One region of the Pseudidiomarina xizangensis genome, then DNA from elsewhere that is predicted to be linked to it. Evidence: predicted binding sites of a transcription regulator. Region 1 holds the regulator's gene; each other region holds the start of a gene.
What was found. The regulator sigma-54, encoded in region 1, starts transcription at its own class of promoters, with help from an activator protein. The targets are predictions, from matches to a motif close to GTTGGCACGNNNNTNGNNT.
Positions count from the first base shown of each region.

Region 2: the regulator sigma-54 is predicted to act here: its motif matches at 2,246-2,264, upstream of ACQ5ES_RS10705 (hemerythrin domain-containing protein).
Region 3: the regulator sigma-54 is predicted to act here: its motif matches at 2,013-2,031, upstream of ACQ5ES_RS10635 (nitric-oxide reductase large subunit).
Region 4: the regulator sigma-54 is predicted to act here: its motif matches at 1,978-1,996, upstream of ACQ5ES_RS10255 (DUF4168 domain-containing protein).

Region 1 covers NZ_JBOBQA010000001.1:1,326,395-1,330,495, reverse strand. The annotation lists gene rapZ (RNase adapter RapZ) at 1-842, opposite strand, end outside; gene ptsN (PTS IIA-like nitrogen regulatory protein PtsN) at 846-1,304, opposite strand; gene hpf (ribosome hibernation promoting factor) at 1,308-1,595, opposite strand; gene ACQ5ES_RS06445 (RNA polymerase factor sigma-54) at 1,622-3,010, opposite strand; gene lptB (LPS export ABC transporter ATP-binding protein) at 3,041-3,766, opposite strand; gene lptA (lipopolysaccharide transport periplasmic protein LptA) at 3,747-4,101, opposite strand, start outside.
Region 2 covers NZ_JBOBQA010000005.1:69,194-73,294, reverse strand. The annotation lists gene ACQ5ES_RS10720 (CC0125/CC1285 family lipoprotein) at 1-215, shown strand, start outside; gene ACQ5ES_RS10715 (CC0125/CC1285 family lipoprotein) at 288-815, shown strand; gene fnr (fumarate/nitrate reduction transcriptional regulator Fnr) at 946-1,674, shown strand; gene ACQ5ES_RS10705 (hemerythrin domain-containing protein) at 1,682-2,200, opposite strand; gene norR (nitric oxide reductase transcriptional regulator NorR) at 2,361-3,896, shown strand; gene ACQ5ES_RS10695 (YbaN family protein) at 3,914-4,101, shown strand, end outside.
Region 3 covers NZ_JBOBQA010000005.1:54,305-58,405, reverse strand. The annotation lists gene nrdD (anaerobic ribonucleoside-triphosphate reductase) at 1-1,313, opposite strand, end outside; gene nrdG (anaerobic ribonucleoside-triphosphate reductase activating protein) at 1,332-1,835, opposite strand; gene ACQ5ES_RS10635 (nitric-oxide reductase large subunit) at 2,069-4,101, shown strand, end outside.
Region 4 covers NZ_JBOBQA010000004.1:169,124-173,224, forward strand. The annotation lists gene ACQ5ES_RS10240 (PH domain-containing protein) at 1-178, opposite strand, end outside; gene ACQ5ES_RS10245 (PH domain-containing protein) at 171-668, opposite strand; gene ACQ5ES_RS10250 (type 1 glutamine amidotransferase domain-containing protein) at 749-1,429, shown strand; gene ACQ5ES_RS10255 (DUF4168 domain-containing protein) at 1,529-1,915, opposite strand; gene ACQ5ES_RS10260 (sensor histidine kinase) at 2,100-3,419, shown strand; gene ACQ5ES_RS10265 (sigma-54-dependent transcriptional regulator) at 3,419-4,101, shown strand, end outside.

The sequences.
Region 1 (4,101 bases):
CGAAACCCTTCACGGTGGCGAACTTGCACTTTAAACTCATAATCCTGAAAGCGTTCCGCCAGTTGGTCGGCGATGTAAACCGAGCGGTGTTGACCGCCGGTGCAGCCAATCCCGATGGTGAGGTAACTACGATTACTACGTTGAAAATAGGGTAGCCAGGTTGCCAGGAATGTCTCTAACTGATGAATAAACTTGGTGACCAAGGGTTGCTGGGCAAAGAAGTGCTGTACCGCAGTGTCCGAACCTGTCAGTGGTTTTAACTCCGGCTCCCAATGCGGATTCGGCAAGATTCGCGCATCAAACGCATAATCTAAATCTGGTGGTAACCCGTATTTGTAGCCAAAGGACTGAAATACTACGATTAACCTAGATGCGGCGCGGCCCAGTACGCGCTCGCTAACCTGTTCACTTAACTGATGTACACTAAGCTCGCTGCTTTCAATGCGCCAAGTGGCGCGTTCCGCGAGCGGTTCTAGCAGCTTAGATTCTACCTGTAACGCTTCGCTAAGCGGCATTTCATTGCGCGACAAAGGATGCAGTCGGCGCGTCTCGCCAAAGCGCTGCAACAGCACTTTATCGTTCGAGTCGAGGTACAAAATCTCGGGCTTGATGTTGTCAGGTAAGAAATCGAGGGCATCACTCAGATCATCGTGGGAGTCAGGAAGGTTACGCACATCAACACTGACCGCTACGGTGGCATATCGATCCTGAATGGCATGCACCAGGGTAGGCAACAACATGATGGGTAAGTTATCGACACAGTAGTAGCCGAGATCCTCGAGCACCCGCAGTGCAATAGTTTTTCCTGATCCGGAACGGCCGCTAACGATGATGAGTTGCATCACTTACCCACATTTGTTTTCGGTGAAAAGATCGAACAACTCCTGATCGTCATGAGCTTCACGCAATGCACGTGTACAGCTCTTATCATTAAGACGTTGTGCTACTGCAGCTAGAGTTTGCAAATGCTGTTCGTGTTCTTCTTCAGGCACCAGCAGGGCAAAAACAATGTCGACGGGTTGATTGTCGATGGCATCGAAATCAATCGGTTCGGCCAGAGTCATCAATATAGCTACAGGTTTGTTGGCGCTGCTTAATCGGCCATGCGGAATAGCGACACCTAGCCCAATACCAGTGCTGCCAAGCCGCTCGCGATTGAGTAGGCTTTCAAACACATCGAAACTTGTAGTTCCAGATAAACGTGGCGCAGCGAGCTGACCAATGAGTTCGAGAACTTTCTTTTTACTTGAGCCCGAGACTGCACGACGTGTGCAGTCTGGGCTTAACAGTGAGGATAAATCCATGATTTAGTGACGTTTCATCTTTTCTTTGTGTTTAATCACTTGACGGTCGAGTTTATTGATCAAACCATCGATCGCCGCGTACATATCTTCGTGCTCGGATTCGGCAAAAATTTCGCCACCACTTACATGCAACGTAGCTTCCGCTTTTTGGGTTAACTTTTCAACATTTAAAATCACATGGACATTACTTATGTGGTCAAAATGACGCTCGAGCTTGGCAAACTTGGTATTGACATAATCTCTTAGCGCGTTAGTAATTTCGGTATGATGACCAGTCAGATTAATTTGCATAACTTCTTCCTTCTTTTGTCCAAGTTTTAAATAAGACGCTTGCGTTGGCTCGAAGGCGGTATTTGTAGCGCCTCTCGATATTTAGCAATCGTCCGTCTAGCAACCTGAATACCCTGTTCCGACATGAGGTTAGTGAGTTTACTGTCGCTCAATGGCTTTTTGGGATTTTCGGCGGCAACTAACTTTTTCAGCAACGCGCGGATCGCGGTAGATGAGCAATCTTCTCCACGGTCGGTGCTGAGCTGACTTGAGAAAAAATATTTCAGTTCGAAAACACCGCGTGGCGTATGCATGTATTTGTGGGATGTTACTCGAGAAACGGTGGATTCGTGCATCTCGATGGCTGCAGCGATATCGGCCAGTACCATCGGCTTCATCGCTTCTTCGCCAAGCTCAAAAAATGCTTGCTGACGTTGCACGATCGAGGTCGCGACTTTCAGCAGAGTTTCATTGCGGCTTTCAATGCTGCGAATGAACCATTTTGCTTCTTGTAAATGTTGGCGAATGTAGCTCATATCGTCGCTTGGTCTGGCATCCTGTATAAGTGCAGCGTAACTACTATTTACTTTAAGTCTAGGCAAACTTTGTGGATTTAGCTCAACTATCCAGCGACTATTTTGCTGTCGCACCACCACATCAGGGATAACATAGGCTTCATCACTCTGCTCAAAGCGTTCTCCCGGGTGCGGTTGCAGTTGCTGGATAATCATTAAGACCTCAGTCAATTGCGATTCGTTCAGTTTTAGGTGGCGAGAGAGTGACCGATAATCGCGTTGGCCGAGCAGTTCGACGTATTCAGCAACCGCGCGCTTGGCCTCGGCTAAAAAAGCGGTGTCTTCGGGAAGTTGCTGTAGTTGTAGTAGTAAGCATTCACTAACGTCACGAGCGCCCACGCCGAACGGGTCGAAGTGCTGAATGCGCTTTAACACCACAGCAACTTCATCTTCTTCGATGGGTTCATCGAATTGCGCAGCGAGTGCCTGGGCCAGTTCGCTGATAGAGGTGGTCAAATACCCTGCAGGATTGATGGCATCGATAACAGCCAGGCCAATTTCTTCGTCAATGAGAGAAAAGTGAGAAAGCTGGAGCTGCCAACGCAGATGGTCATGCAGTGTCTCATGGCCGCAACCAAAGGTCATGGCGTCGTAGTCAGCATCGTTTTGACCCACTACACCCATTAACTCAGCGGTGTAGTTTTGATCCCACTCTTCTACATCTGCGGTGTTAATCTCGTCGCCATGCTCGCGCAATGGGTCGTCGATTTCTTCTTGCTCGAGCAGAGGATTCTGCTCGAGCGCTTGCTGAACTTCTTGTTGCAGCTCAAAACTTGAAAGTTGAAGCAAACGGATAGCATGCTGCAACTGCGGTGTCATCGACAGTTGCTGGCTAAATTTGAGTTGCAAGCCTTGCTTCATAGGTAACCACCGAAAGTTGCGGTTGTGCGCTTACAGGGTGAACTGCTCGCCGAGGTAAACGTCTTTCACCTGTTGGTTACTTAGAATAGTATGGGCGTCGCCCGCTGCAATCAACTCCCCATGACTAACAATATATGCATGCTCACAAACCGAGAGGGTTTCGCGTACATTGTGATCGGTAATCAAAACCCCAATGCCTCGGTTACGCAGGTGTTCGATGATTTTTTTAATATCGATTACAGAAATAGGATCAACACCGGCAAAGGGCTCGTCTAGCAAAATGAACGCCGGTTCGGCAGCCAAAGCGCGGGCAATTTCTACGCGTCGCCGCTCGCCACCAGACAAACTCATACCAAGACTGTTGGCGATATGGCCGATGTGAAACTCTTCAAGCAGACTATCGACTTTCTCTTCTCGAGCGTTGGCATCCAGCTCTTTCCGTGTCTCCAGAATGGCCATGATATTGTCACGGACGGTAAGTTTGCGGAAAATCGAAGACTCCTGGGGCAAATAGCCGATACCTCTACGAGCACGTTCATGCATGGGCAACAACGAAATATCTTCGTCATCTAGTAAGATGCGCCCTTTGTCGTGCCCAGCTAAGCCAACGATCATGTAAAACGTGGTGGTTTTCCCCGCACCGTTAGGGCCAAGTAAGCCAATAACTTTACCGGACTCAACCGTGAGGCTTACGTCTTTTACGACCTGACGTTTTTTGTATGACTTAGCGAGGTGTTCAGCGATTAATTGGCTCATCGTTATTCTTTTTGTTGGGCTTAAAAATAGTGGTGACACGGTCACTTTTGTCATCGCCACGGCTGGCTCGTATCTGCTGCGTGCCGAAATTATAAACGATTTCGTTACCTTGAATTTCGCTGTTGGCTTGGGTGACTTTAACCTCACCTAACAAGGTAAGCAGTTGGGCTGTTTCATCGTAACGAATGATTTGTGCTTGTGCCTGAATCAGGCCGCCGTCTTCTAATTCTTGCTGATAAGTTGCTGGTGAACCTTCGGCGGTAAAGGTTCGCACGCCGTTTTCACCTTGTTGCGCTACTTCTAAATGATCTGCGGTGATTTTCAGCGTGCCTTGG
Region 2 (4,101 bases), on a different contig from region 1:
CACGACAACTCGACTACGATTGGTTTGTTTTACTGCCGCAAACGATAACCCATGACGCGACAAAACACACAACTCGAAAGCTTGCTGTGGATGTTGTGCTTGGTGTCGGTATTCGTCCAACAAGTACGTGCAGCTACCGCCCTGACAGCATTTTTACTGCCGTTGAGAAGCGGTGGCGTGACTCTGAATTACTGAAAGGTAATTGTTTTACCTAAAATTTTCATTCTAAACGACAGCAATACCTGAGGTTTTTACTAAACTTAATAGCATCTTCTAAAAAGGAGAAAATGATGAACTACATGCGAATGACGATTGTAAGCTTGACCCTAGTACTCGCAGCATGCGCCAGCGAGCCCGATTATCGTGCCGCTGAAGATGGTGGTTATGGTTATACTGAAAATCAGATCACCGATAGCCAGTATCAGGTGAAATTCAAAGCCCGTGGAACCGACAAAGGCGCGGCAACCAACTATGCCTTGCTGCGAGCGGCCGAGGTAACACTACAGAATGACTATGACTGGTTTGTTATTACCCACCGTGAAACACAAGTGGATAAAGAAACCGTTCGTAACACAGACTTCGCTTACCCGACGTCTGGCGATATGATGACCTACTGCAATGCTATTCGTTGCGAAACTCGGTATTATCCGCGCACCGCATTTAGTGCCGGTATCCACGTTGGCGGTCGTACCGATAGTGATATTGTGGTCACCCTGGATATCAAAATGGGTAACGGTGAGCAGCCAGAATCAAACTACAGTTATGACGCTTCTGAAGTGCGTGACAACTTACAACCGAAGAAAACTGAAGAATAATAAGTCTGAAAAAAGCGTACAGAGCCCAGCTTTGTGCGCTTTCTACCTCTAAAGAGTAAATGCTTTTCTACTCCATCGTGATGCGTTCAATTTTTCCGCAACTGGCGTATACTTCGATACATCAAGCGTTATTGACGCAAATCAAGCATCGGTGGTGAAAACAATGACCTCACACATTCATTGTCAAAATTGTAGTATGGCGACGTTGTGTTTGCCCTATCAGCTAAGTCCCGAACAAACGGAAAAGTTGGATACCGTTATTCAGCGTCATCGTCCACTGCAGAAACGCGATGTGCTAATTAATAGCGGCGAACCATTCAATTATTTATATGCCGTTCGCTCAGGCTCGTTGAAGTCTTACTCGTTAGACAGTCAAGGCTGTGAGCAAATTGTCGACTTCCATTTACCCGGCGACTTAATTGGCTTCGACGGCCTCATCGACGGCAAACATCGGAGCTACACTCAAGCTCTGGAAACCACCATGCTGTGTGAGATTCCAATTCAATCGCTGGATCAATTATCGGCTGATCTGCCTGGTCTGCGCAAACAACTGCTCCGGATAATGAGTGGCGAATTGTTTGCCAGCAAGACCTTGCTCGGTACCTTAAACCATCATACGGCGCAGCAGAAATTGGCGAATTTTCTCGTGACATTGTCTTCTCGCTTCCAGCAGCGTGGCCTTTCAAGCCGCGAATTCCGCTTGAGCATGACTCGCGCTGATATTGGTAATTACCTGGGTTTGTCGGTGGAAACCATTAGCCGTATTTTGACGCAACTTCAGAATGAAGGTGTGGTTGCGATACAAAATAAACTTATAGCGATCACCGAGCCAGAACGCTTACGCGCCCTGGCCGCATAATCTACAATTACTGACACGATCCGCAGCAAAAATCGCTACCATGCTGCGGTACTGCTTGTGGCTCGCGAAATAAAACTTCGTTTTCTAACGCGATATGCTGTTGCAGGTCGTGAATCAAATCTTGGGTCCCTTCGTAGAGCATAATCCAGCTTCCACATGCACCTCGGGGCGCCTTGCCATCACGAGTCAGCTTCGCTAATTTCGCGATCATGATGTCATGTTCGCCGTGCTCTTCTTCCATCACGGCGATCGGCCCGCTTGGGTAAATACCGCCCGCAAGCATGGGGAACAAAATCTGCTCCTCTTTCATCATGTGGCTTTCCAATTCGTTACTCATTTCGGTAAGTAAATCAGCCAAACCTTCGGGGCACTCCTCATGGTCGTTATGCACGCTTTCAATCTTTCTGGCGAGCTGAATGAGCTCAGGAAATTGCTGACGGTGCTTTTCATGGAAATTCGTTAACACAAATTGGATCAGGTCCTGGGTTGGCGCATCACGCCATTGGTCGGTCAGTTGTTGGTGCATATCGGCATCCTTAATCACAAAAATGAATAGACTTCTTGCTTATAACTGCAATTTAAGTGCCAAAACTACCTACTTTGATTTATATAGAATTTTGTTCGCCGATGGTAAATTACACCCATTATTATACGGGTCCATCCCGCCTAAATGGGTTGATTTAACCATGCAAGAAACATCACTACTTGAAACCCTGGTCGCTGACCTGGTCACTGAACTACCGGCCGTTGTCCGCTTACAAAAACTCGTCACCACTTTGCGCCGCCATTTCAGCTGCGGTGCTGTGGTGCTATTGCAGCAAGATCAGCAGGTACTGCGACCAATTGCCGGCATCGGCTTAGTACGTGAAGCGCTAGGTCGGCGATTTATCACTGAGCAACATCCTCGACTTGCTGCGATATTAACTGCACGTGAAACCGTACGGTTTGAGCCGGACAGTCAACTCCCCGACCCATACGATGGGTTAATTGAAGACTGCCCAGACGAGCGTCTGGCCGTGCACGACTGTATGGGGATCGCCTTGTATGTCGAGGGTAAGTGCTGGGGCGCGCTTACTTTAGATGCCCTGCAACCAGGAACTTTTGATGCGCAGACCATGCGCGAATTACAACGCGCTAGCTTGTTAGTTGAGGCGGCCATTCGGATGGGGCAGCTTGAACAAAATATTCGGGCACTGCGCAATAATCGCCGTGACGGTGAGACTGCCCTGCAGAATGAGACCTCTACTGGGTCAGAAATCATCGGTCATAGCGCCGCATTGCAGCAGGTGTTGCAGGAGTTGGAAGTAGTTGCTAGCGCTGACTTGCCAGTATTGTTACTCGGCGAAACTGGGGTCGGTAAAGAATTGTTCGCCCGCCAACTGCATCGTTGGTCGTCACGCAGCAAGCAACCTTTAGTTTATGTCAATTGTGCGGCGCTACCCGAGTCGTTGGCGGAAAGTGAACTCTTTGGTCATACCCGAGGCGCGTTTTCCGGTGCCGCGACCGAGCGTGCCGGGAAATTTGATAGTGCTGACGGCGGTACCTTGTTTCTCGACGAAGTCGGTGAACTCCCCGCATCAATTCAGGCAAAGTTATTACGCACCTTACAAAATGGTGAGATTCAACGTCTCGGCAGCGATAAATGCCACAAAGTAGACGTGCGTATTGTCGCTGCCACTAACCGTGATCTGAAACAACAAGTTAAAACCGGTGACTTCCGCGCTGACTTGTATCACCGACTGAGTGTTTACCCGTTACCGATACCGCCGTTACGTGAACGACGGGAAGATATTCCCTTACTGGTTGGTCATTTTCTTGAATTGAACCGAGCGCGCCTTGGACTCCGGGCATTACGTCTGAGCTCGGCCGCCGAGCACGCCTTGGTCCAATACGATTGGCCCGGCAATGTTCGGGAGCTGGAACATACTGTTAGCCGCGCCGCGATCAAAGCATTAAGCCAAGGCGCTGAGCGCAACGACATTGTCAGTATTGCCCCAGAGTTACTCGACTTACCGAACGCCCCGGCGGCCAGCTTGACGGTCGACAGCGAAGCCATAACCACCACTAGCATGAACTTGCGCGATGCCGTGCAGCAACTGCAAACTCAATTGATCGAGCGCGCATTAACGCAAGCAGACTATAAATGGACCCAGGCGGCACGTATACTGGAGGTCGACCCAAGTAACCTGCATAAGCTCGCGCAGCGGCTTGGCTTAAAGTAGCGCGCGAGGGGAGATAGATGACTGTCATACTGCGAATTCTGCTGTGGCGCACAATTGCCATTGTTGCTCTGCTGCTAGGTCTAATCGGGCTATTGCTGCCGATAATGCCCACCGTACCTTTCCTGCTGATCGCGGCATGGGCAGGCGGTAAAGGCTGGCCAGTACTCGAAGCCAAGCTACTTGCACATCCAAAATATGGCCCTCA
Region 3 (4,101 bases), on a different contig from region 1:
TCAGTATTGAACATATAGCCGTATTCAGCTTTTGCTGCCTTGTTGGCATCATAAATCACTTTCAGGCGGTCACGCACAAAAGCAATGTACTCAGGATTGTTACTCGCTTCGATGCCTTGTGATTCCGCCGCTTCAACCATGCCATTGATACCGATGGTCAAGAATTGTTTATCCAACGAGATAAATCCGGCGTCATATACAGTCAATAGGCCTGCCGCTTTGTACTCTTCCATCAATCGCCGATAGGCGACCTGGTATTGCTGGATTTTTTCAATTTCTGTGGCGAGATCACGGCCATCTTGCACCAAGCGATTCATGTTGATGGTAATGACATTGATTGAGCCCGTAGCGACGCCACCAGCACCTAAGGTATAGGAAAAGGTATTGTCGCTAATTTCGCTACGTAGTCGACAACATGAAGCTAACGAGTCGGCATTGTCTGACAAGTAGACAAAAAATGAGTTGCCATCGGCAAGTTCACCGGCCATGGATTCTGCAAAGTTCTGGTCTTTACACTTACCGTCTTCGGTCAGCATTGCCACAGTGACGACTGGGAACGTGAGAATCGTTTTTTTACGTTCGTCATTGAACCACTGCATGAAGAAATCTTGCAAACCACTGACAGATTCCCATTCAGGTTTGCTGAAATCAGGGAAAACAAACTCACCAAACATGCTATCAAAGTAAAATTTATCGTAGACCGAGATGTTCCAGAACACACTCTGGTAACCACGGGCAGCAGCCGGTTGATTCAGCGCATACACGACGTGTTGCAAATGGTTTTGAATTTGATGGCGATGGGTATTTAGATAATCATCGCCGTAGTCTTTCCGCGCAAAGTAGTCGAAGTAGGTTAAAAACTCTACGGTCGCAACGGCCCCTGCAAACTGCGAGCTGACGGCAAAAACAAAGTTCACGAAACAGCCACAGAAACTTTCAAGATGTTTAGGCGCTTGTGATTCACCGCCGAGCTTAGTCAATCCATCACGTAAAAATGGATACATGGTTACCGAGACACAGTAAGGCTTTAAGCTGGTTTCATCGTGCACATAGATTTCATGATCTTCTATTTGCCGAACATACTCTTGGGCCAGTTGATCGCCAAATAAATCGGCAATTTTGCTACTCACTTGCTTGCGATTCACTTGCACAAAGAAGTCTTTCATTAACTCAGCTTCTAAGGTTGCAATGTTCTTCTGCGTAACATTGGCGTTGGCATCCATTTTCGAGCCATCCGCAGCATTTTGTGCTTGCAGATACTCCTGGATGAAGTTCATTTTGTGGTCAATTTGTTCAGGTTGTAAGCGCAGCATTGTTGTTGTCCTTCTGTTTTAGTTCACTAATTCACATTCAAGAAAGTCGGGGCAGAACAAAGCATTCAGAACTTTCCCGGTGCGCAGGTCGTAAAACCGCTGATTTGTGGTAGCGCTGGTTAAGCCGCCACGTTCTGCCCGCCATGGGCCAGTTTTTAGATAAGTAAGACGACGCTGAATAAGCGCAGGCACTGTTTCTAGTCCGGTATAGAGGCAGGTATTTAGGTCTCGCCTCGTTGCCACATCTAATAATTCGATTAAGCTGTCTTGATGCCATTCACCACCTAAAAACAACACTGCGGTGATAAGTCCAGCGTAGCGATCAAGCTCGTCAGTAAAGTTTTTCACGGTTAACAATTCACCGCGATTAGCGGGCCAGCTATCAACACTATGGCAGCCCTTACAACCAACGGTACAACCGGTGATGGTGTAAGCCAGCGCGACCTCGCCGGGAACTTCCTGAAATACAATATCTTTTGCACTGAATCGCATCACATCGCCTATATGGTGTTTGGTTCTCATAAAAAACACTAGATGTTGTGTTTTAGCCTAGAGCAAGGAGCTAGGTTTGCGTTGATCTGGATCAACAAAATAGCGCGCTAGGTATATTTAACCCAAAAGGGCGATTTTACTGTCTTAAGCGCTAGGTAATTTACACCCAAACATCATAATAAATTATTAAAAAACAATAGGTTAAAAGTTGGCAAGCTAATTGCAACACAGCCGATGAAGACTCAATAACAAATAGGTGATGTATGGCTGGTTACAAAAAACTATGGTGGACGCTGATTGCGGTTCTTGCCATTACGTTTGGTATTTTGGGGTACTTCGGCAACGAGGTATATCGTGAGGCTCCGCCCATTCCTGCGAAATTCGTTTCAGTAGACGGAGAGACGCTGATGACGGAGGAATCTATTCTTGATGGACAAACTGCCTGGCAATCTGTGGGCGGCATGCAGCTCGGATCGATTTGGGGTCATGGTGCTTATCAAGCACCTGATTGGACCGCAGACTGGCTGCACCGTGAGCTCGTCGCCTGGCTAAACATTGCAGCAGCTGAAGTCTTCGCCGCAGAATATGAAGATTTAACTCCTGCACAGCAAAATCAATTGCAATTCGAGCTCAAGCAAGCGTATCGCACCAATACCTACAATGCGGTGACTGATCAGGTCGTGGTAGATGCCCGTCGCGTCCGGGCCATTGCGCAAACAGCCGATTATTATGTGCGGCTATTTAGTGACGATGCCGAGCTGCAGAGCACGCGCGAAAGCTACGCGATGAAAGAAAACACCCTGCCAAAACTTGAACGTCGCGAACGGATGGCGGAGTTTTTCTTCTGGACCGCGTGGGCAGCAGCAACAGAGCGACCAGACGCAGACATCACCTATACCAATAACTGGCCTCATGAGCCATTGATCGACAATACTCCTAGCCCGGAAAACATCATCTGGTCAATTGTCAGTGTTATTTTGCTCATCGCCGGTGTTGGCTTTTTAATTTGGGCTTGGGCTTTTTTGCGCCAGCACGACGAGGAGCGAGTAGAAGTTCCCAAACAGGATCCAATTAGCTTGGTAAAATTAACGCCTTCACAAAAAGCGTTAGGCAAATACCTGTTTATTGTGGTTGCTCTCTTTACCTTTCAGGTGTTACTTGGCGGTATTACCGCTCACTACACTGTAGAAGGTCAAGAGTTCTACGGCATAGAGATCTCACAGTGGTTCCCTTATAGCTTGGTTCGCACCTGGCATATACAAGCAGCGTTATTCTGGATAGCAACGGGCTTCTTAGCGGCAGGGTTATTTTTGGCCCCCATCATCAATGGTGGAAAAGACCCTAAGTATCAGAAGCTTGGTGTCGACATCTTATTCTGGGCGCTGGTTGTCGTGGTCGCTGGTACCTTTATCGGCAGCTTCCTCGCTATCGCGCAAATCATGCCTGCACATCTAAGCTTCTGGCTGGGCCATCAAGGCTATGAATACGTCGATCTTGGCCGTTTTTGGCAGATCGGTAAATTCATTGGCATCGTGTTCTGGCTGGTCCTTATGATGCGCGGAGTCATTGGTGCTTTCAAACAGAAAGGCGATAAGAATTTGCTTGCACTGTTTACTGCTTCAGTGGTTGCCATTGGTTTGTTTTACGGTGCTGGTTTCTTCTACGGCGAGCGTACCCACATCTCAATCATGGAGTACTGGCGCTGGTGGATTGTCCACTTGTGGGTTGAAGGCTTCTTTGAGGTATTTGCCACCGCAGCCCTGGCGTTTATTTTCCATAGCATGGGCTTAGTCTCGCGGCGCATGGCTACGGTTGCGGCGCTCGCTTCAGCATCACTCTTTATGCTCGGTGGTGTGCCAGGCACCTTCCACCACTTGTACTTCTCAGGCACCACCACGCCAGTTATGGCCGTAGGTGCGACCTTTAGTGCATTGGAAGTGGTTCCGCTTATCGTACTGGGCTATGAAGCTTGGGAAAACTGGAGCCTTCAGAGAAAAGCCGTATGGATGCAACGCATCAAGTGGCCGCTCATGTGTTTTGTCGCTGTAGCGTTCTGGAACATGCTCGGTGCCGGCGTACTTGGATTTATGATCAACCCACCTATCTCGCTGTACTACGTGCAAGGTCTAAACACCACGCCTACTCACGCACACGCAGCATTGTTCGGGGTTTATGGTTTCCTGGCACTGGGTTTTGTACTGCTCATCTTGCGCTACATTCGCCCGCATCTGGCGTTCAACGACAAACTGATGACCACCGCATTCTGGTGGATGAACATCGGTCTTGGCTTAATGCT
Region 4 (4,101 bases), on a different contig from region 1:
ACAAAATGTAGCCGGCGGCTAAGGCCAGAATAATCCACGTCGAGTTTTTACCGGCAACAAAAATCGCCGCAAACACCGGGATCAAGTTGGTAATATTAGTGACCAGTTGTTTCAGTTGCTTGAGCAGGAAAAAAGCAATGGTGATCAGTGGCGTACGTTGCCAGGTTAGTTCACTCATGGCTGCGTTCGTCCTCATCGGGTTCATTTGTAATCGTCGTTAACAGCTCGCTTTTCAGCTGCATTGCGGTGTCGGGTAATAACCCGGGAATGGTTAAGTCAGCACCACCACTACCCGCCGTATACATCGCAAGTCGTGCAATGCCAAACATCCGCTCAAGGAAGGACTGCTTATACTCGACATGTTGAATACGGTTGAGTGGGACCGCCCGAATTTTACGAAATAATGCGCCACGCTTTAGGTGCATTCCCTCTGCGGTGCGCGCGTAAGCGGTGAATAAAAAGCGCCGCGAGGCAAAAAATAAACTGAAGAATAGTGTCAGTAGCGTCCAAATTACGCCCGCTACCCATAGAGGAACCTTGTCTTCTGGGTACACGCTGGTGAAATAACCGGTAAGCATAATAGCGGCGATGATCAACATGGTTATCAATGACCGTACTTGTAGGTACGAGCGATAAGAAGGTTCTGGTGCTAGCCACGTAATCGACATCAGTTCATATCCTTGGTTGAATTCGTCACGATTGAACCCCATTAAACTAGATACATTCGAAAAAAGACAGGAGTAAGCCCATGAAAATTTTAATGGTTTTGACCTCACACGATAAACTCGGTGATAGCGGTCATAAAACCGGGTTCTGGGCAGAAGAATTCGCAGCACCTTATTACGCGTTTAAGGACGCTGGCGCGGAGGTTGCGGTGGCAACGCCTATGGGAGGTCAACCGCCGATAGATCCCAACAGTGAACAAGCCGATGCACAGACCACAGCAACGGTTCGCTTGTTCGAAGATCGCGATGCCTTAGACCAGCTTGCCACTTCATTGAAGCTGACGGAGGTGAACCCCGATGACTTTGATGCCGTTTTCTATCCAGGTGGGCATGGCCCATTATGGGACTTGGTTAATGATGAACTTTCATTGCAACTGATTGAAAAGTTTTGGCGCCAGGGAAAACCCGTCAGCGCTGTGTGTCATGCGCCAGCAGTGCTGGTAAATGCTAAAGATCAACAGGGTGAAACTTTAGTGAAAGGCCGTAAAGTGAGTGGCTTTACCAATAGTGAAGAAGCCGGAGTTGGCCTTACCGAGGTGGTACCTTTCTTGTTAGAAGATAGGCTCATTGAGCTAGGTGCTGACTACCAAAAAGGCGACGATTGGCAATCGTTTGTTGTAGTAGATGGTCAGCTGATTACAGGGCAAAACCCTGCTTCGTCTGAGGCTGTGGCACGAGAATTGTTGAAGAAGCTTGCTGGGTAAGTAACAGTAAGTAACGCCACGCGTAACAGCTAAAAGCAAATAGAAACGCCGGCGAGAGCCGGCGTTTTTAGTGCAAGTGTTGAACTATTCAGAGCGTAATTATTCAGTCATTTCCTGCAACCGCTGTTGCAACTGTGGATCTTGCTGCACGCGTTGAATAACGGCGTTGTACTCGTCTGGGTTCAGACCCGCACCGGTAACTGCTGCGATCATTTCTTGCTGCGCTTTTTGCTGAATAGCTTGAGCTTCTTCTGCGTTTTCAGCGTTCTGGAACTGCTCAGAATACTTTTGACTCACCTTCTGCACATCATTCATGGCAACCATGAACTTTTGTAGTAATTCGTCAGTCATTTCAATTTTTGCTTGTTGCTGCATGGCTTGGCCTTGCTGGGCATTTTGTTGTGCGCTCTGTTGTACCGGAGCTGCAGTTGCCGCGGTCGTGGCAAAGATTGCACTGGCAATTAAAGTAGGTAGTAGTTTTTTCATTATGAACTCCTTGTTGAGTCTTTTTCTAATGACATAAGCGTCAAATACGTTCCCTTCTATAGCTGCAATCGCTGTGCCAACTATTTATTAAAGGTAAGCTACTGAATTTATTGATGAACATATAGGTTTAGAAAATACAGCACAGGAAGTGTATACTTATGTCACTTAGGTTTTGGAGTTGAATGTGACAAAAAGACACATATTGCAACGCGTTGCCAGCCCAAGTTGGCAGCGCGCCTTCTTATTCTACTTGGTCTTACCGCTGCTGGCGTTGTCAGGTATTGCGATTGGCGTGGCACTGGAGCAGGCACGTGAATTTCAAGACGAGCGACTGCGCGATGACCTTGAGTTGGTCGGGCGCGCCATACGTTTGCCCTTGAGCGATGCCCTGCTGAGCGATGATATTCCCCGCGTACAAGCGCATCTCGATGCAGTTTTTGAACTCGGTCGCGTATATGGAGCTTCGGTGTACGATACCAATGGTGAGCTGGTGGCATCGGCGGGTGTGACCGAAAGTGATCTCTCCGAAAGCCTGCTGGCCGAGCAAGTGGTACTTACCGGCGAGCAACGTGACAGCTATCGCGAGGTTGCCGGACGCGATGTCTATTCACAATTTATTCCGGTGCATGATCGCGCCGAACGGTTGATAGGCTTTATGCAGCTCAATCGTCGGGCGGAAGACTTTGAGCAAAGCTTCTCTCGCCTCGAGCGTATCGCTTGGGTTTCGTGGAGTATTGTTGCCTTAGCTCTGATAAGTATTCTGGCAGTAGGTTATTACCGCACGCGGCACCAGCAACGACTCGAAATCAACACCCGTTTGCGCGAACACGAAAAAATGGCGGCGATTGGCCAGCTCGCCCGTGGTGTTGCGCACGAACTCGGTGCGCCCCTGACGGTGATTTCCGGTCGTGCCAAACGCTTGCAAGAGCGTCATGCTGATGCCGAGAGCCGGCGGCAACTGACAGCTATTCGCGGTCAAGTTGAACGGTTAACGCGGCTGGTGCAGCAACTTCTCGATTTTAGCCGCACCCCCATCAGCCATGAACAGCTCGAAAGCGTAACAAAACTAGTGCAACAAGCCGCTAAGGCAGTGCAGCATGAACAAACGGAAGATGGACCGCGGCTGCAGCTAGCCTTACCTACTAGCGATAGTGTTGTCCGTGCTGATGGCTCGCGGCTAGAGCTGGCCTTGGTCAATTTATTTCGTAATGCCATGCAAGCTGCAACCCAGCTGGTGCAGGTTTCCGTTGAGATCAAAGCTGGCAACGAATGCACTATTGTGGTGGCGGATGATGGCGCGGGCTTGCCACAGTCAACCAGCGCGGAGCAATTGGTGGAACCCTTCACGACTACCAAACCAATTGGTGAAGGCACGGGCTTGGGCTTAGCCATTGTTGCCCATATTGTCGATGCGCATAACGGTCGATTCACCTTGCAAAATCGCAGTGAGGGCGGATGTGAAGCCCGTGTAACCTTGCCCTATGTAACATCGAAGGAGTCCTGATGTCAGCCATTGAAGTCGCTGTTGTTGAAGATGATCCGGGTTTGCGGGAGTTACTGCACGAGGAACTGGAAAGTGCTGGTTACCATGTACATAGTTTCGTTTCCGTAGAGGACTTTCTAGCGGCGAATAAACAGCAAATCCAGTTGGTGATCAGCGATATTCGCTTACCGGGGCTGTCCGGTATGGAGCTATTACAGACGCTGCAGCAACGCGAGCAGCGGCCAGCATTTATTCTCGTAACAGCTTTTGGCACGGTTTCCCAAGCCGTCGATGCGCTGAAACAGGGGGCTGATGACTTTTTGACGAAACCCTTGGATCTGGAACATTTGCTGGTGAGCGTCGAGCGGGTGCTCGATTACCATCAACTACAACGTGAGGTTGCGCAATACCGCACGGCGCAACAGCCAGCCAGCGGGCCCGCTGGCTTAATTGGTGCCAGTGCAATCATGCAACAGCTTTATCAAGCTATTGCGCAGGTTGCTGGCGCCGAAGGTGCGGTGCTTATTCAAGGGGAAAGTGGTACCGGTAAGGAGCTGGTGGCACGGGCGCTACATGAGCAGAGTAAACGTGACCAGCAAGCTTTTCTGGCAGTAAATTGTGCTGGAATTCCGGCGGAACTAATGGAAAGTGAGTTTTTCGGTCATGCCGCCGGCGCATTTACTGGCGCGCAACGGGCTCGGCC